Regions from separate parts of the Cyclobacterium sp. L-R genome, predicted to be linked through region 1. Evidence: riboswitches for the same ligand, from Rfam matches in the RefSeq annotation. Region 1 holds a riboswitch; each other region holds the start of a gene.
What was found. A riboswitch is a leader RNA that binds a small molecule or an ion and turns the genes downstream of it on or off. The one in region 1 is predicted to bind thiamine pyrophosphate.

Region 1 (5,660 bases):
AACCTAAAGCTATCCAAAGTCAAGATGGTAAATAGAATGTAAAAAGATTGTAAATCAAGGTAAAATTGAAAGATGACTTCTATTTAACCTTATATTTGAGTAATGAAAAAACTGATACAACCTGCCGGAATCGGAATATTCACCATGATTTTTACCATGATCCTTCTGTGGCCATGGAAGTCAGATGATTTTGCAGAAAACAGAGAAATCAGGTTGAGGAATGTGGGACACCAAATCTTGCTTGCCTCAGGAGATAGCACTTCTAGGGTTTTGCCAATCAAGAGAATCAGCGAGAGTGAATATAGTATTGTATTTGAAAACCCCTTCCAATTTGACCCGGACAGTTTGGTTAAAGTTATTCATAAGGGTTTGGGGGAAGGCTTGGTGGGCAAAAAAGCTGAAGGTAAATACCAAGTTAATGTTGTGGAATGCATAGACAATCAGGTTGTTTACAGTTATCAAATGTCCAGTCACAAAGACAAAACCCTAATTCCATGTCAGGGACGTTTGCAGCCAAAAGATTGCTATAGCATCAAAATCCGGTTTGATCACAATACAATGAGGGTATCCAACTTTTCTGTACCGATCATCATTGGGATTTTGGCCTTTGGCTTTTTGTTGATATACAATAAAAATGCACTTAAGCCCAGCAAGAGTAAGCACATGGGCAATAGTCAATCCGTGGGTATCGGGAAGTTTGAACTGTATCACAGTAAACAGCTTTTGAAAATTGGAACAGAGGAAATCCAACTTTCCCAAAAAGAAAATAAGTTGCTAACCCTATTTGCCTTGCACCCAAACGAAATGCTTGAGAGAGACCACCTGCTAAAAGAAATATGGGAAGATGAGGGGGTATTTGTGGGCAGAAGCCTGGATATGTTTGTCTCCAAACTTCGCAAAAAGCTATTGCTAGACCCGAATATTCAACTCAAAAATATTCGAGGTAGGGGGTATGTACTTCAGGTAAATTAAAAAGTGCCGGAAACATATTGATGCTGCAACTGGTGTTTTAAATTGATAATTATGGAGGTTGATATTTCTACAAAATTCGCTGAGCTTCAGGACTATTTGCATTTGGGAGAAATAGACCTAGATCATTGATAATTCCGTACATTTCCAATTGCAAATTGGAAATAATAGAAGGGTGTTTTGCGAAACCAGCCTGAGGAAGGCGTAAACCACAGCGAGGGGAGACCTTAAAAAATGCGGTAATAATATAGATATGGACGGCGTTGATCTGCATCCTTCTGGTCAAAGCCATAAAGACAATAGCAAAATTCGGGTGATATCTGTCCAATCTGGTCGCCTTTATTTTTGTTAAAATCGTATTGCATAAATGGCTTGATAAGCCCATTTATGGAACCAGGCATACCACTCCAGAGTGTAGTACATTGGGATCTGTTTTCTCAATCTACTTAAGAGGTGCCCAATTGCTATCCAAGTACAGACCAAATGATAAATCAAAAATTATTTAGGACAGCATTGAACTGGGGTGAAGAGAGATTTAAATAACAATATAAAATGTTATCTTTTTTCATTCTTATGAGAATAAAAGACATCAGCTGAGAAAGGTATGGGCTACACTTATGCAGGCTTACCCTGGTTTTTAAAATCTCTTTCAGACACTGGTGTTTTTATTTTTATAAAATTCTTCTACCTTTGGTCACGTAAACTTTAGGGGTGCTGGTCTTTAGGACTGGCTGAGATAAGACCCTTTGAACCTGATTCCGGCTAATACCGGCGAAGGGAAAAGTCTTTCTGCATTTGTATCATGTCATTCTTTAGGGAATGGTGATTTTTGTATATACTTTTTCTATAGGGATTCCCCTCTGGTTTACAGCCATTTAATTTTCAAAAATGATAACTGTAAACGTAAATAATACCCGCCATACTTTGCCTTCACAAACTAGCCTTCAGGACCTGTTGACGCAGCTTGATATTTCTGACAAAGGAATCGCTGTTGCCGTTAACAATGAAATTATCTCTAAAAATGAATGGAGCAGTCGTGCTTTGGCAGAAGGTGAAAATGTGCTTGTGATAAGGGCAACACAGGGCGGGTAATATAAAATGAAGGCTGCGGAAGGTTTCTTCTGCAGAAGAAATTATCAAATACAAAAATTATTCTACCTATGAAAAAGGACCAGACGCCAAACCAGCACGTCATTAGTCGTGCACCTTTTCCAAATTCAGAAAAGAGCTATGTTAGTGGGGAATTATATCCGGACATTAAGGTTCCAATGAGAAAAATTTTCCTAAGTGATACTGTGGACAAATTTAACGGAAAAGTAGAGAAGAATGAACCGGTTCTTGTTTATGACACCAGCGGCCCATATACAGATCCTTCAGTTGAGATTGATGTGCGTAAGGGGCTTATGCCTTTACGAAACAGTTGGATTTCCAGCAGGGAAGATGTCGAGCAATTAGGGGGGCTTTCTTCTGCCTATGGTAGGGAAAGGGAAGAAAATTCAAAATTGGATGGGCTGCGTTTCAAAAGGAATAGAAAACCTTTAAAGGCGCAACCTGGAAAAAACGTTACCCAGATGCACTATGCACGGAAAGGCATCATTACACCTGAGATGGAGTTTATCGCCATTCGTGAAAATCAGAAACTGGAAAAAATCAAACAGATTTCAGATCAACACCCTGGGAATAGTTTTGGGGCGAGCATTCCAAAAGCCATTACTCCAGAATTTGTAATGGAAGAAGTGGCGCGTGGAAGAGCAATTATTCCTTCCAATATCAATCACCCCGAAAATGAGCCAATGATTATTGGCCGTAATTTCCTGGTAAAGATCAATGCTAACATTGGAAATTCAGCGGTATCTTCTTCTATTGAGGAAGAAGTGGAGAAAGCGGTATGGGCCTGTCGTTGGGGAGCAGATACAATTATGGATCTTTCCACCGGAAAGAATATCCATGAAACACGGGAGTGGATTTTAAGAAATTCTCCCGTACCTATTGGAACAGTACCTATTTATCAGGCACTAGAAAAAGTAAATGGAAAAGCAGAAGAGCTTACTTGGGAAATTTTTAGGGATACCCTCATTGAGCAAGCTGAGCAGGGGGTGGATTATTTTACCATTCATGCTGGGGTCCGTTTGGCCTATGTTCCGCATACTGCCAAAAGGGTTACCGGACTGGTCTCCCGTGGAGGTTCCATAATGGCAAAATGGTGCCTGGCCCATCACAAAGAAAGCTTTCTATATACGCACTTTGAGGATATTTGTGAAATCATGAAGGCCTATGACGTTTCTTTTTCTCTTGGAGATGGCCTACGTCCCGGGAGTATTGCCGATGCCAATGACTATGCGCAATTTGCAGAGCTTGAAACTTTAGGAGAACTTACTAAGATAGCATGGAAACATGATGTACAGTGTATAATTGAAGGTCCAGGACATATTCCAATGCATATGATCAAGGAAAATATGGATAAGCAACTGGAGGTATGCGGGGAAGCTCCTTTTTACACTTTAGGGCCATTAACCACAGATATTGCACCCGGATACGACCACATCACTAGTGGTATCGGTGCCGCCGTGATCGGCTGGTATGGATGTGCCATGCTTTGCTATGTGACACCAAAAGAACATTTAGGTTTACCAAACCGAGACGATGTTAAAGAAGGTGTGATTACTTATAAGATTGCAGCACATGCAGCCGATCTGGCAAAAGGACATCCTGGAGCACAGCATAGGGATGATGCTTTGAGTAAAGCGAGATTTGAATTCCGATGGGAAGATCAATTTAATCTTGCACTTGATCCAGATACCGCCAGGGCTTATCACGATGAAACTTTACCTTCTGATAATGCCAAAGTAGCACATTTCTGTTCTATGTGTGGTCCCAATTTCTGCTCCATGAAGATCACCCAAGATGTACGGAAATTTGCGGAAGAAAATGGCATGGATACCGAAGAAGCGATTGAAGAAGGCATGAAAAAGAAATCGCAAGAATTCAAGGATAAAGGAAGCCAGGTTTATCTTTAATAGCGATTTAGATGCTTGTCCTCATCACTCTGGAAAAAAACAGCGATACTGAAAAGGAACAACTCACTCAATTTTTTGAGAGTGGACTGTCACTTTTACATGTTCGAAAACCCGAAATATCGGAAGAAGAATTACGGTCATGGTTGTCTGGATATGAAGAAAGTTACCTTCGGAAAATGGTACTCCATCAACATCATCGTTTAGCTGCGTCTTTTCCTGTTAAGGGAATTCATTTGACGGAACATTTAAGAAGTAAAAAGAAGGAGCTGGTTCAGTATATAGAGCGGTACAAAATAGGAGGTTTTACTGTGAGTTCCTCGTTTCACGATCCTGAAAAGATAAAAAATGAAGCTTCATTATTTGATTATAGTTTTTTGAGTCCAGTTTTCACTTCTATTTCTAAAGACGGATATGAAGGGCAGGGATTTGATGTAAAAAAATTGCCTTTCAAAACAATCGCCTTAGGTGGAATTAAAACAGAGAAAATTTGCAAAGCCGAGGAACTGGGATACGGTGGTGTAGCAATATTAGGAGCCATATGGCAGAGTGATAATAAGCAAGGGGCTTTTACAGAAATTTTTAATGAGTACAACAATGTTTTCCAATAACAGGCCATTTGTATTGAGTATCGCTGGATTCGACCCATCAGGAGGAGCTGGATTACTTGGGGATATTAAGACCGTTGAAAGTTTAGGCTGTTATGGATTGGCCGTAAATACTGCCAATACTATTCAAACTGACCTGCAATTCTGCGCTTGCCACTGGAATTCCGAAGAAATCATTCTCCACCAGCTAAAGCTATTGCTCGATAGTTTTCCTGTGGAAATGGTAAAAATTGGGATCATTGAAAATAGACAGCTTTTAATTACTGTCATCGATGAATTGTTGCAGAGAAACAAAGACACCAAGATTATTTGGGATCCGGTGTTGAAATCTAGTAGCGGATTTTCTTTTCAGCAGCTGGATGCTTTTCAGGCGGATGTGAATTTTATTTTGGAGAAGATATTTTTGGTGACCCCAAATTTTGACGAACTACAATGGTTTTATCCCGAGCGTACTGTTGAAGAAAGTATTAGAATGCTATGCAGCAAAACCAACCTGCTCTTGAAAGGCGGACACCGTAAAGAAAAAATTGGACTTGATGAACTGTTTACTACGGCGGGAAAACACTTCACATTCTCACCAACCCGAACTGACTGTTCAGAGAAACACGGCAGTGGCTGTGTGCTATCATCTGCAGTTACCGCTTTTTTGGCATTAGGTCTTCCGCTTCCGGAAGCCTGCCAAAAGGCAAAAAATTATACAGAAAAGCTATTGGCATCAAACAAAACTTTACTAGGCTATCACAAATTATGATTTCAAACTTACACTATATATCACAAGGAGAAACGCCCGAAGAACACCTGAGGAATATTCATCGAATTTGTTTGGCAGGTGCGGATTGGGTACAACTGCGGCTTAAAGATGAAACTTTAGAGACGGTTGTTAAAACTGCAAGAGCAGCAAAAGAGATTTGCGATCTTTTAAAAGTGAAACTGATCATAAACGATTATCCGGAAGTGGCAAAACAAGTAGATGCGCACGGTATACATTTGGGCAAAAAAGACTGCTGTCCACTGGAGGCCAGAGCGCTTTTGGGAACAAACAAGATCATTGGTGGCACTGCTAATACGC
Region 2 (5,660 bases), on a different contig from region 1:
TAAAGGCTTTTTTGACAGCCCATATCGGGTGATTAATGGTTTCAGGAAATTCCTGAGTGAAAATATTGTTTTTAACCAACTGAGACAGTAGCTCGTTATACACTTGCGAAAGTCCTGGATGCCGTATGTTCTGCGCCATCAAACGGCTAATAATTGCATTACTACCAATAATTTCTAAGGGTCCGCTATAAGACCTGTAAGCGGCGTTGATCTTATGATCGTCCTGGATTTCAGCGATGACATAAGGCAGGGTTGTGAAGTTAAATTGCCTGGCTTCCGCATTTAAAGAAAGCAGACATTTAATGGTTTCCACATCTGGATTGATCAGTTCTTTTCGGTCATAGGCCAAACTTGGAATAATAATGACGGCGGCATTTAGCGCATCCACTCTTCGTAAATGTTCCCTGTCTATAGCCACTCCTGTGCGCAAAATAATTTCGTGTGCACGGCGACCAATCATCGGGTTGTCCTTCAATTCCTGCATTTGAAAGGGACCTACCTCCTCGGAAAGGACAATCAGTTTTAGTTTTTTAATGTTGAATTTTTCAAACATTCTTTTCAATCTCCCAGAGGATTGAAAAATTTCCGCGGCAATATGAATGGTTCTATTGGACCAACCCAGAATGACCAAATGGTTATTGGCTGTTACTGGGGTCAGGCCCTGTTCTAAGTGGCGAATCTTTCTGTTCATCCAAGTGGTAATGATGGCTACCAGTGAACCTAGGAATATCACATAACCCGCTATTGTGAGCAGGGTGGAAATAAAACGACGCCAATTGCCTTCATCATCTCCCAGGTAACCGGGATCTGTGAGCCTTAGGAATGCCCACCATACAGCCTCGCCCAAAGATTGTGAAGGGGTATCGGTAGGAATCACCAATAGACCACCTATAATTGAAATCATACCTATCAAGGCGGCCACAACTAAAAGCTGGTATTGTGCCCCTTTTACCAACTGCCTTTCCAGTGTAAACAAGATTTTCCGCCGAATTCTAGGTCTTTTTAATCGCATATAATTTTAAACAGGTGTTCTTTCCGTCCCTCAATATAAATATTAAGTTACAATAATCGATATTGTTATTCAGAGTGGCTGTCTGGAAATATAAATTTCAAATTCAGTATGGATCTGCCTTTTCAGATGGAAGTAGAAACTGAATTGGCTTGGAGTTGTAGGGCGGTGGTTAATGGAATGGGAGGGGTAAATATTTAAAAAGTCCGTAAAAATGAAAATAGAAAAGGGTAGGGGTAAAGGAAAAAGAAAAGTGACCGGGCAATGTAAATACCTAGTAATTACATTGCCCGGGTAAAATGATTATGGACTATAGCCCTTAGTTTCCTTCGATCAAGCGAAAATTCTGAACCGTTTTCCCTTCTAGGTGTTTGCTCCATTTTTCAAGCAATGGTTTTTCTAGATCTACTTCTCTGTACTCATCCGGATTCATTATGGGTAAGCCTTTTACTATTGGGTAAATTCTTTTGCATTCCTTGCAGTGTAACCAGCCTTCTAGAATTCTTTTCTCTGTATCTTCTGTAATACTTGTCAATTCTAGATCGGCTTTATCAAAAGGGCAACACAATTTATTAATGGTTGATAATCTCATCGTTATTTTGATTGTAGTGATTAAAATAATTTTGCAATGCGGCCACAGGGTTTTCCATTTGCATCACCCCCGAAATCAAAGCAATTCCCGAGTGGGGAAGAGATTGAAGCTCGGTAAGATGTCCTGTTTTGATTCCTCCAGCCAAAAATAGGGGCATGTCCGTGATTTTACCTGCTTCTCTGATAGAATCGAAGCTTACCAAATCACAATGTTGGGTGGTCTTGGTAGGGTAAACTGAGCAAAAGGATACATAATCCATCCCAAGCTTGAAGGCCTGTCGGATCAATTCCAGGTCATTGTTTACGGTCAGTCCTACCAGGTGATTTTTTACCGAAAATGCACTGATGGAAGATAAATCCGATGGAAGACTGTCCAAATGGATGCCGTCCACATTTTCCACTTTGAGTAAATCCCATCTGTTGTTTACCAAAATCGGGAAGTTATAAGCCGAAGCCAATTCCACGACTTTACTTGTAAATGCGACTTCATCCTGACCTTCTCCAAAATGATCCCAAATTTGCACAGCAGCAAGTGGGAAAGTAAACAACTGTTCCAAAATAGGAAAAAGCACAGCCTCAGGCTTGTCAGAAGGATCAATGACCAAGTAAATACTTTTATCTGCTTTTAAGTTTAGTTTTTTCATTGCCATCCGTTTTTATATGCACTAAAAAAAGCCTCCCAGTAAGGGTCTACAGATTGATAAATCATTGGCGTTTTTTCTCCTTGTTTGAAGATTGAAATGCCTTCCTCGGCAGCGGTTAGTTGGCCAACTTCAGCACAGGCAATATTTTCATTCGCCAAGCGACTTTTTATTTTCTCTACCTGGTCTTTTTTGCAAGTAATCATCATGGAACCTGCTCCAATGCAATGCAAAGGATCAAGGGAGAAAAGGCGACAAACGGCTTCCTGCACTGCTCCGACAGGTATCAAATCCTCTTCAATGACAGCCCCACAGTTGGCTGCACTGGCCAACTCATAGATTGCGCCCAATACGCCACCTTCGGTGACATCATGCATGGCTGAGACATTGTTTTCGGCTGCATTTCCTCTGGCTGTCAGTGCATCTTTGATAGAACTTGTTTGGTAAAATGAATCCGAAGCTCCTTGATATACCTCTTTGCCGAGTTTGTTGCTTACTGTTTTCGGGAAACTCATGGCCAAAATAGCAGCAGACGAGATGGCGGCCCCTTTTGTTACCAAAATACAGTCCCCAGCCTGGGCTTTAGGAGTCGCCAGCATCTGATCTTTTGGGGCGATGCATATAAATGTGCCTCCTCCTGCGATAGTAGAATTTTGACCTTCTACAAAACCCGTATGGCCTCCTGTAATGGCAACCCCTAACTTGGAACAATACTCGTGCACATATTGCCAATAAATTTTGAAATCAGCCTGGCTCAAAGTAGCAGGAAGGTTCAATACAAATTGCCCAAATTGTGGTGCGAAACCAGTAGTGGCCATGTCGTTGGCCATCAGGTGCACAGAAAGCCAAGCGGATTCTTGTAAGCCCAAGCTTGGGATTAGAGAAAGCGGATCACTGGTGAGCGCCATGGCTTGTCCTTCAGTCAACTCTACAATGGATACGTCAATACCGAAACCCGGCCCAACAAGTACCTTTTTATTGGGTGTCCCACAATTGGAGGTTATAAAGTCACCCAATAATCTTTCATCAATCTTTCCGGCTTTTTCGCTCATCTATTCAACGTCGTTAAATTGCACATACAGACCAAAGAAATCTCCATAAGGCATATTCCATTGCTGAACAGGAAACCATTTTGGTAAGCCGGTACAAGACCAGGAAATGGTGTAATCTCTTCCTTCCAAGGCCTCCTCTATAATCCTGATAAGGTGTTTTGGGGTGTAAAATGTTGCGGTAACATAAAAAGGGTTCTTTCCAAAAACTTGTTGCACCCTGCGGCGAAGTACTTTGGGGGAGTTCTTGTTCATCATACCCATGGCAATCCCATACTTTCCAACCCTGGCTGCTTCACGGATGACCTTAACAGGATCTTTGTAATATTCGAAAGTGGTGATAAAGGCAAGGGAATCAAAAGTATTGTCTTTGAAGGGCATGTGGTGAGAATCAGCCATTACCAGATCCCCATCAAACAAATGGATGGCCTGAGATAGCATTAAAGGAGAGATGTCTCCACCAGTAGATTCTATGCCTATTTCTTTCCACCACCTGGTAAATCTGGTGGTGCCACAACCAAATTCCAATAAGGTTTTCACCCTTTTGTCCTTGGTTACCAACTGTTCCATTACTTTTTTCTGCCAAATCTCAGCCCTTTTGTAGCGGCCTTCATACCAAAGTTCATAGGTGTCTGTATGGTCTCTGTTGAAAAACCACTCGGGTCTGTTTTGCCAGTTTCTTTGTTGCTGAGGGATCAGCCCCATTTTTTGCTTTTCTATTTCCATTTTGTAATTCGTTTATAAAAAAAAAACATCCGACCGGACAAAACCAGTAGAATGTAGCTTCAAATTACAAATGGAAATCTGGCTTGCATCCCTACGTTGGCATTATCCAAATCAGGTTCCGGGTATTATCTCAGCCTGACTTTCGTCAAGCACCCCGTGCATATTTTACAGCCACAAAGATATTGAATAACCCATGTAAAGCAAGCAGTCTTTCCAATGCCAATACTAAGACTGCTTTTAAATTGAAATTAATAAAGCATAAATCATGTGGTTTTTTAATATTTTCGATAAATTAGATAGTTGTTTAATGATTTTTAAAATAGAAGATTAGATACATGTCCGCATTAACAAAATTTATTACCTGGAAGAAAGGTAATACAGTAGTGTCTTGGGTACTTTTTGGCTTATTGGTTCAGGTGATTTTTAACCGAAAGAACGTACCGGCACATATTGAAGTATTGGACGATGCCCTCACTCATCATTGCTCCAGAACAAAAAGAAATCGCTGGGTAAGTGTCATTAATTTTATTGTTACCCCTAGGTATATTAGAAGGTTGATTGAATCCCAGTTGAATAAAAAAATGGCCGATCATGAAAAGGTGATATTGTCTCTTGATAAGGAGTTGACCAAAGATGAATTGTTTGAAAAAGACAAACCACATAGGCAAAAATGGGGCAATTGGTATGGCAACCATTTTTCGGAGCCACTGAAGTTTTTTGTACTTGGAAATGGAGAATTTGATAATTTTTCACCTAAACATGAATCCTGCAATAGTTACGATTATAAAGGCTTGTTGGAAGTAAGTGAGTTGGTGAAAAATGCAGAAAAAGAAAACAGAAAAATACGTGCAGTAGGTTCCGGACATGCCCTTACGGCGGTGGCCCAGTGTGAAGATTTTTTGGTTTGTACCCAAAACATGAACATGACCCAGCGGATTGCCAAGGAATGGATCAAAAAGGAATACAAGGATGGTTTTGATGTAGAAGTGAATTTTTGCAATAAAAAATCAGTGGAAAAACATTTCCTTTTTGAAACTGGAGGAGGAACCAAGATCAGGCACCTAATAGAAGCTTTGACCTATCATGGCTTTGCTTTGATCAACCAAGGGGGTTCAAGCATTCAGTCTATCAGTGGAGCGATTGCCACCTCTACCCATGGATCAGGAATTGGAATCGGCCCTGTTTCAGTTTTTGCGAGATCCATGACCATCGTGGGAAAGGGAGGTAAGATTTTTAGAGTAGAACCAAGCGATGGGATAACAGATCCTGCCGAATTCAATAAGGACGATCAGGTTAAAAAGTATGGAATTGAACTGATTCAGGACGATGAGAAATTCAATGCCGTAATGGTGGGGATTGGTTCCATGGGGATTGTGTTCTCCATGATTTTAGAGGCCCAACCCAATTACAGGCTTTTTGAGGAGAGAATCAGCTACAATTGGGAAGAGCTCAAAGCTGAAATGCAAAAAGTGGATGTGTATAAATTTATCAATGCCCACAGACATTTTGAGGTTCTGATCAACCCTTATCGAGACCTGACCGCTGAAACAGAAGATGGAAAACAAAGAAAATGTTTGGTGACTACCCGAGATTATAGTGAAAAAGGGATTAGAGAGCAGGCGGGAAGAGAGAGGAATTATATTT
Region 3 (5,660 bases), on a different contig from region 1:
AAATAGCCGCTGTTGCTATGTCAGTACAAAACATGTATCTTACAGCCAGTGCTAGAGGATTAGCTGCATACTGGAGTACAGGTGCACCTACTTTCTGGCCAGAAGCCAAACCGTTTTTTGGACTTGGTGAAGAAGACATGTTAATGGGTTTTTTCTTTATTGCCAAACCTGTATCAGACGGATGGCCTGAAGGAAAAAGAACACCCATTTCGGATAAAGTGACCTGGGTAAAAGAATAATGAGTTTTATTAAAAGACAATTTCAAAATCCTGCTTTGGCAATCTGTTGGTTGGCTTTGCTTTTGATTGGGGCATGTAGTGAAGACTACCTTCCCAAACCCAAAGGCTATAACCGAATTGACCTACCAAAGCGGGATTTTGTTAGCTTAAATAAAAACTTACCTTATAATTTTGAACATTCTGTTCATGCACAAATAGAAAGGGATTCATTTAACTTGCAAGAGAAGACCTGGACCAATGTGCATTACACAGATTTAGATGCCAGAGTGCACCTGACTTACAAAGCGATCAACTGGGACAAGGCTTTATTAAAAACTTATCTGGATGATGCCATGAGCCTTACCTTCAAGCATCAGGTAAAAGCTTACGGTATAGATGAGGCAGTAGTGTTAACCCCCAGAGGGTATACCGGTTTTGTCTCAGAATTAAGTGGAGAGGTGCCCACTCAATTTCAGTTTTTTGTTACAGATTCTACGCAACATTTTTTAAGAGGAGCCTTGTATTTCCAAACAGCAGTTAAAAATGACTCCTTGGCTCCAATCATAGAGTATATCAAAATTGACATGATGCATTTAATTAATACCCTAACTTTTTAATTGAAAATGTCAAATTAAATTGGTATCTTTAATATATCTTAATTGAACCCTACCTAAGGCTATTTTTAATAGTGTACTTAAGCCGAGTAATGTTACCCGAAATCATTTAATTTTAATTTAATATATGGCTACGCCAAAATTCTCCAGACCTAAAATAACATTTCACCAGGATTTAAAATCCAGAGTGGCAGAATATTTTAAAGCACACAATCTAGCACGTTCAGGAAATTCCGAATTATTCGTAAAAGCGGGTATCATGGTCGTTGGATTTGTATTGTTGTACATTCACCTGGTCTTTTTTACACCGCACTGGATTTTAGGACTCGTAGAATGTTTGGTTTTGGGTGCATTGACAGCATTTATTGGTTTTAATGTAATGCATGATGGGGCACATGGGAGTTTTAGTGACCGACCTTGGGTCAATTCTCTGGCCGGAATGTCAATAAATTTTCTAGGAGCGAATGTTTTCATGTGGAAGACAAAGCACAATGTTGTGCACCACTCATTTACAAACGTAGATGGTGTAGATGATGACTTGAATGCCAGGCCATTTTTACGCCTTTCTCCAAGTCAAAAGAAATTTAAAATACACCAGTTTCAACACTATTATTTTATCTTCACCTATTCTTTATTGTACCTCTATTGGGTATTTTTCACAGATTACAAAAAGTACGTTACCGGAAAAGTAGGAATAGTGCCTATTCAAAAAATGAAAATGTCTGATCATATCAGCTTTTGGGCTTTTAAGGCACTTCATTTGGTGCTTTTTGTTGCCATTCCGGTTTATATGGTTGGATGGGGCCCATGGTTAGTAGGTTTTCTTGTATATGGCCTATTCGCAGGGCTAGTGCTGACACTTGTTTTCCAACTGGCACATAGCTTGGAAGAAACGGCTTTCCCTGTTCCTGAGCCTGTGTCCAATTGCCTTGAAGACGAATGGATGATTCACCAAATCAGAACAACTGCAAATTTTGCCACTGGATACAAGTTACTTACCTGGTTTTTGGGTGGGTTAAATTTCCAGATAGAGCATCATTTGTTTCCTAAAGTATCACATATCCATTACCCGGCTATAAGTAAAATCATTAAGCAAACCTGCAAGGATTATAACATTCCATACCTTGAGCATCAAAAATTAAGATGGGCCTTTAGGTCTCATTTTAGACATTTGAAGGGCTTGGGAACGGCCTGATCTAAAGGTCGTGATTTGTCATTTTAAATAATACCAGCTACATTTGTGGCAAGATCATTAGGGGTGCCTTAATATAACGGGCTGAGATCATACCCATATCACCTGATCCGGATAATGCCGGCGCAGGGAAATGAAAAATAGCTAATCGTACGTAATGCTATTGGGTAAACAACTAAAGGAGATTTGTCCCCTCATTTCTGCTATGTTTAACCAGAATAAATTATCAACATGAATCGTATTTGTTTTACAGCAATATTTTTATTGCTGTGCCAATTGTCTATTGCCCAAACCAGTATACAGGGAATAATCACCGATGCTGAAACTTCCTTGCCTCTTCCTGGAGCTACTGTTTACCTGGAAAACACCCAGAAAGGTACTGTAAGTGACCAAGATGGAGCTTTTCAGATTAATGACATCAAGCAAAAAGTGGCAAACCTACGCATAACCTTTGTAGGCTTTTCCTCCAAAAACGTAAGTGTAGCCCTTCCTCAGCAAGGAGATTTATTAATCGCCCTGAACCCAACCACCCTAACTGCTGAAGAATTTATTGTTTCAGGAACAAGGGCCTCTGAGACTACGCCCACTACCTTTCAGGTCATCAGTAAGGAAACACTTGGGAAGGACAACCTTGGGCAGGATCTGCCACTATTGTTAAATTATACCCCTTCCATTGTTACTCACTCAGATGCTGGAACGGGCGTTGGTTATACCGGTTTGAGAATCAGAGGAACAGACCAAACCAGGATCAACGTCACTGTTAATGGAATCCCATTGAATGATGCCGAATCTCATGGCGTGTTTTGGGTAAATATGCCAGATTTTGCCTCTTCAGTGGACAATATCCAAATCCAACGTGGAGTGGGTACTTCTACCAATGGGGCTGCTACTTTTGGTGCCAGCCTTAATATTCAGACCGACACCAAAAAGGAAGAAGCCTATGCAGAAACCGACAATTCCTATGGTTCTTTCAATACCCGAAAACATACCATTAAAGCCGGTACTGGCTTGATCAATGACAAATGGGCTGTAGATGCCCGTCTTTCTCAAGTTACTTCTGATGGATACATTGACAGGGCTTTTTCTGACCTTAAATCTTACTTTGTTTCCGGAGGCTATTATGGAGACAAGCATGTGTTTAAGCTGAATATCTTTGCAGGAGCCGAACAAACCTATCAGGCTTGGAATGGAGTACCGGAAAGCCTACTTAAAAGCAACAGGACATTCAATGGTTATACCTATGAGAATGAAACTGACAATTACCAACAAAACCATTATCAGTTTATCTATGCAGGAACACTGACGGATAATTTGAAAGCGAATTTTGCATTGCATTATACTGCTGGACAGGGTTATTATGAACAGTTTAAGGAAGACGATGATCTGGAAGATTACGGTTTTGCCCCAATTGAAATAGGCAGTGAGGTAATAAACAGTACAGACATTATTCGCAGAAGATGGTTGGACAATGACTTTTATGGTTCCGTTTTTTCTCTGAATTACGTTTCAACCAATGGTAGATTGGACGCTATATTGGGAGGTGGAGCCAATCGATATGATGGAGACCATTTTGGTGAAGTCATCTGGATGGGCGTTACTGGTAATACCAATATTAGAGACAAATATTACAACAATGTAGCTGTCAAAGACGACCGGAATATTTACCTCAAGGCGACCTATGAGGTTAAGGAAAGACTTTATTTGTTTGCTGACATGCAGGTAAGAGGAATCGACTATTCTTTTGATGGGAAAAATAACGACCAAAGGGATGTTAGTGGAAACCAGTCCTATACCTTTTTCAATCCTAAGTTTGGTGTGTCTTACGAAACAGGAACGGGTCAAACCCTTTATGCTTCCTACGCAGTGGCCAATAGAGAGCCTGTAAGAAGTGATTTTACTGACTCTCCATTATCTGAAATTCCAAGACCAGAGAAACTTAAAAATGTGGAGGCTGGAATCAGGGTGAAAAAATCCAACTTCCAGTACAATGCCAATTTTTACTATATGGGATATAAAGATCAGTTGGTGCTGACCGGACAATTGAATGATGTGGGTGCTTATGTTCGGGAAAATGTCGCCAGTAGCTATAGGGCGGGTATAGAACTTGATGGTGCAATAGTGCTAACACCTAAATGGACGCTAGGTGGTAACATTGCTTTTAGTCGAAATAAGATTGATTCCTATACTGAGTACAGTGATGTGTATGACGAGAACTGGGATTTTACAGGGCAGGAAAGCATCACTTATACCAATACCGACATTGCTTTCTCTCCAGATGTTGTAGGAAGTGCTATTATTGATTTCAGGCTATTGAAGAATCTTGAAGTAAGTTTACTTAATAAATATGTAGGACAGCAGTTCCTTGACAATGCACAGCAAAAGGGAAGAAGCCTGGATGCTTATTGGACTTCTGACTTGAGATTTGTGTATTCTTGGAAACCAGGTTTTGTGAAAGAAATGGTTTTTTCAGGTAAAGTTAATAATTTATTCAACAACCTTTATGAGCCAAATGGCTATACCTTTGGTTATTTCGTTCCTTCCAGTGAAGGACAGGGCATGGAACGTATAGCAGAAAACTATTACTACCCAATGGCAGGAACTAGCTTTATGGCTGGTGTAGCTATCCGTTTTTGATATTTCGGGTTTGAGAAATTTAATATTCAGAATTTATTGAAAATGCTCCTTGGCTTAAGCTTGGGAGCATTCTTACTTTATGGGTTGTCCATGGGTTTGAAGAATGAGTTTTTTCGCCAGGTAAGGAGATTTTTTGATCACATTCACAGCAAGGTTTGAAACAAAAGGAGCGCCGAAAAGCTTTTGTACTGCTCTTCCCGTTCTCAGGCGACTGAAAAAATACTGGTTCCAGGCTTTGGCGTATGCTTTTTGAATCATTGCCAATTTCTTGTGCTTGAGAATGGCATCAGCTGCAAGCTTCCCCGTATGAATTGCGATGGCCATACCATTGCCGCACAAAGGGGTAATCATCCCGGCAGCATCTCCAATCATAAGTAACTGATTTTCCACCGGAGACTTGGTTGCGAAACTGATTTCATTGATTACCTCTGGCTTTTCCCAAAGGAATTCTGCCCGACTATATATTTCTTTGATATGAGGGTTTTTAAACAAATATTGTTCCTCCATGCTTTGAATATTCCCAGCGGCCTTTAATTGCTCTCTACTTCCCAGGTAGCAAAGATTAAACGCCCCATTTTCAATTTTATTGATGCCAAGATAGCCACCATTGTAATTGTGTAATGCCACCATGTTTTCCTCATGCGCTATATTAATATGGTATTTAATACCTACATAAGGGCTTCTTTGATTGAGGAAGCCACGGTCAAGGTACTTGTCTATTCGGGATCTTTTACCGTAGGCTGCCAGGACAATAGGAGCAGTCAGAAGATCACCTTCATTGGTATTTACCTCAAATACATTTTGGTCTGCTTTGAAATCGATGGTGGATGCCTGGGTTTTTAAAAGAAATTTAACCCCTACATTAAGGCATTTTTTGTATAAAAAGTTATCCAGGTTGTAACGACTTATTCCAAATCCACCTAAGCCCAGGGGGATTTCTGCCAGCGCACCATTTACGGCACTGAGCCTGAAGGTATTGATTTCAGCAGGTTCAAAAGAAGA

Region 2: another riboswitch for thiamine pyrophosphate. It lies ahead of AC13EX_RS01535 (class I SAM-dependent methyltransferase); the one in region 1 lies ahead of thiS (sulfur carrier protein ThiS).
Region 3: another riboswitch for thiamine pyrophosphate. It lies ahead of AC13EX_RS05720 (TonB-dependent receptor); the one in region 1 lies ahead of thiS (sulfur carrier protein ThiS).

The regions. Positions count from the first base shown of each region.
Region 1 covers NZ_JBSXOH010000084.1:226,651-232,310, forward strand. The annotation lists gene AC13EX_RS16760 (winged helix-turn-helix domain-containing protein) at 103-972, shown strand; gene AC13EX_RS16765 (hypothetical protein) at 1,040-1,297, opposite strand; TPP riboswitch at 1,667-1,766, shown strand; gene thiS (sulfur carrier protein ThiS) at 1,858-2,061, shown strand; gene thiC (phosphomethylpyrimidine synthase ThiC) at 2,130-3,986, shown strand; gene AC13EX_RS16780 (thiamine phosphate synthase) at 3,998-4,594, shown strand; gene AC13EX_RS16785 (hydroxymethylpyrimidine/phosphomethylpyrimidine kinase) at 4,569-5,342, shown strand; gene thiE (thiamine phosphate synthase) at 5,339-5,660, shown strand, end outside.
Region 2 covers NZ_JBSXOH010000023.1:32,931-38,590, forward strand. The annotation lists gene AC13EX_RS01515 (CASTOR/POLLUX-related putative ion channel) at 1-1,012, opposite strand, end outside; gene AC13EX_RS01520 (Trm112 family protein) at 1,329-1,601, opposite strand; gene AC13EX_RS01525 (thiamine phosphate synthase) at 1,582-2,244, opposite strand; gene AC13EX_RS01530 (AIR synthase-related protein) at 2,241-3,293, opposite strand; gene AC13EX_RS01535 (class I SAM-dependent methyltransferase) at 3,294-4,016, opposite strand; TPP riboswitch at 4,088-4,183, opposite strand; gene AC13EX_RS01540 (D-arabinono-1,4-lactone oxidase) at 4,352-5,660, shown strand, end outside.
Region 3 covers NZ_JBSXOH010000050.1:32,052-37,711, reverse strand. The annotation lists gene AC13EX_RS05735 (nitroreductase family protein) at 1-239, shown strand, start outside; gene gldD (gliding motility lipoprotein GldD) at 239-835, shown strand; gene AC13EX_RS05725 (fatty acid desaturase family protein) at 960-2,027, shown strand; TPP riboswitch at 2,077-2,173, shown strand; gene AC13EX_RS05720 (TonB-dependent receptor) at 2,256-4,658, shown strand; gene AC13EX_RS05715 (NAD(P)/FAD-dependent oxidoreductase) at 4,731-5,660, opposite strand, start outside.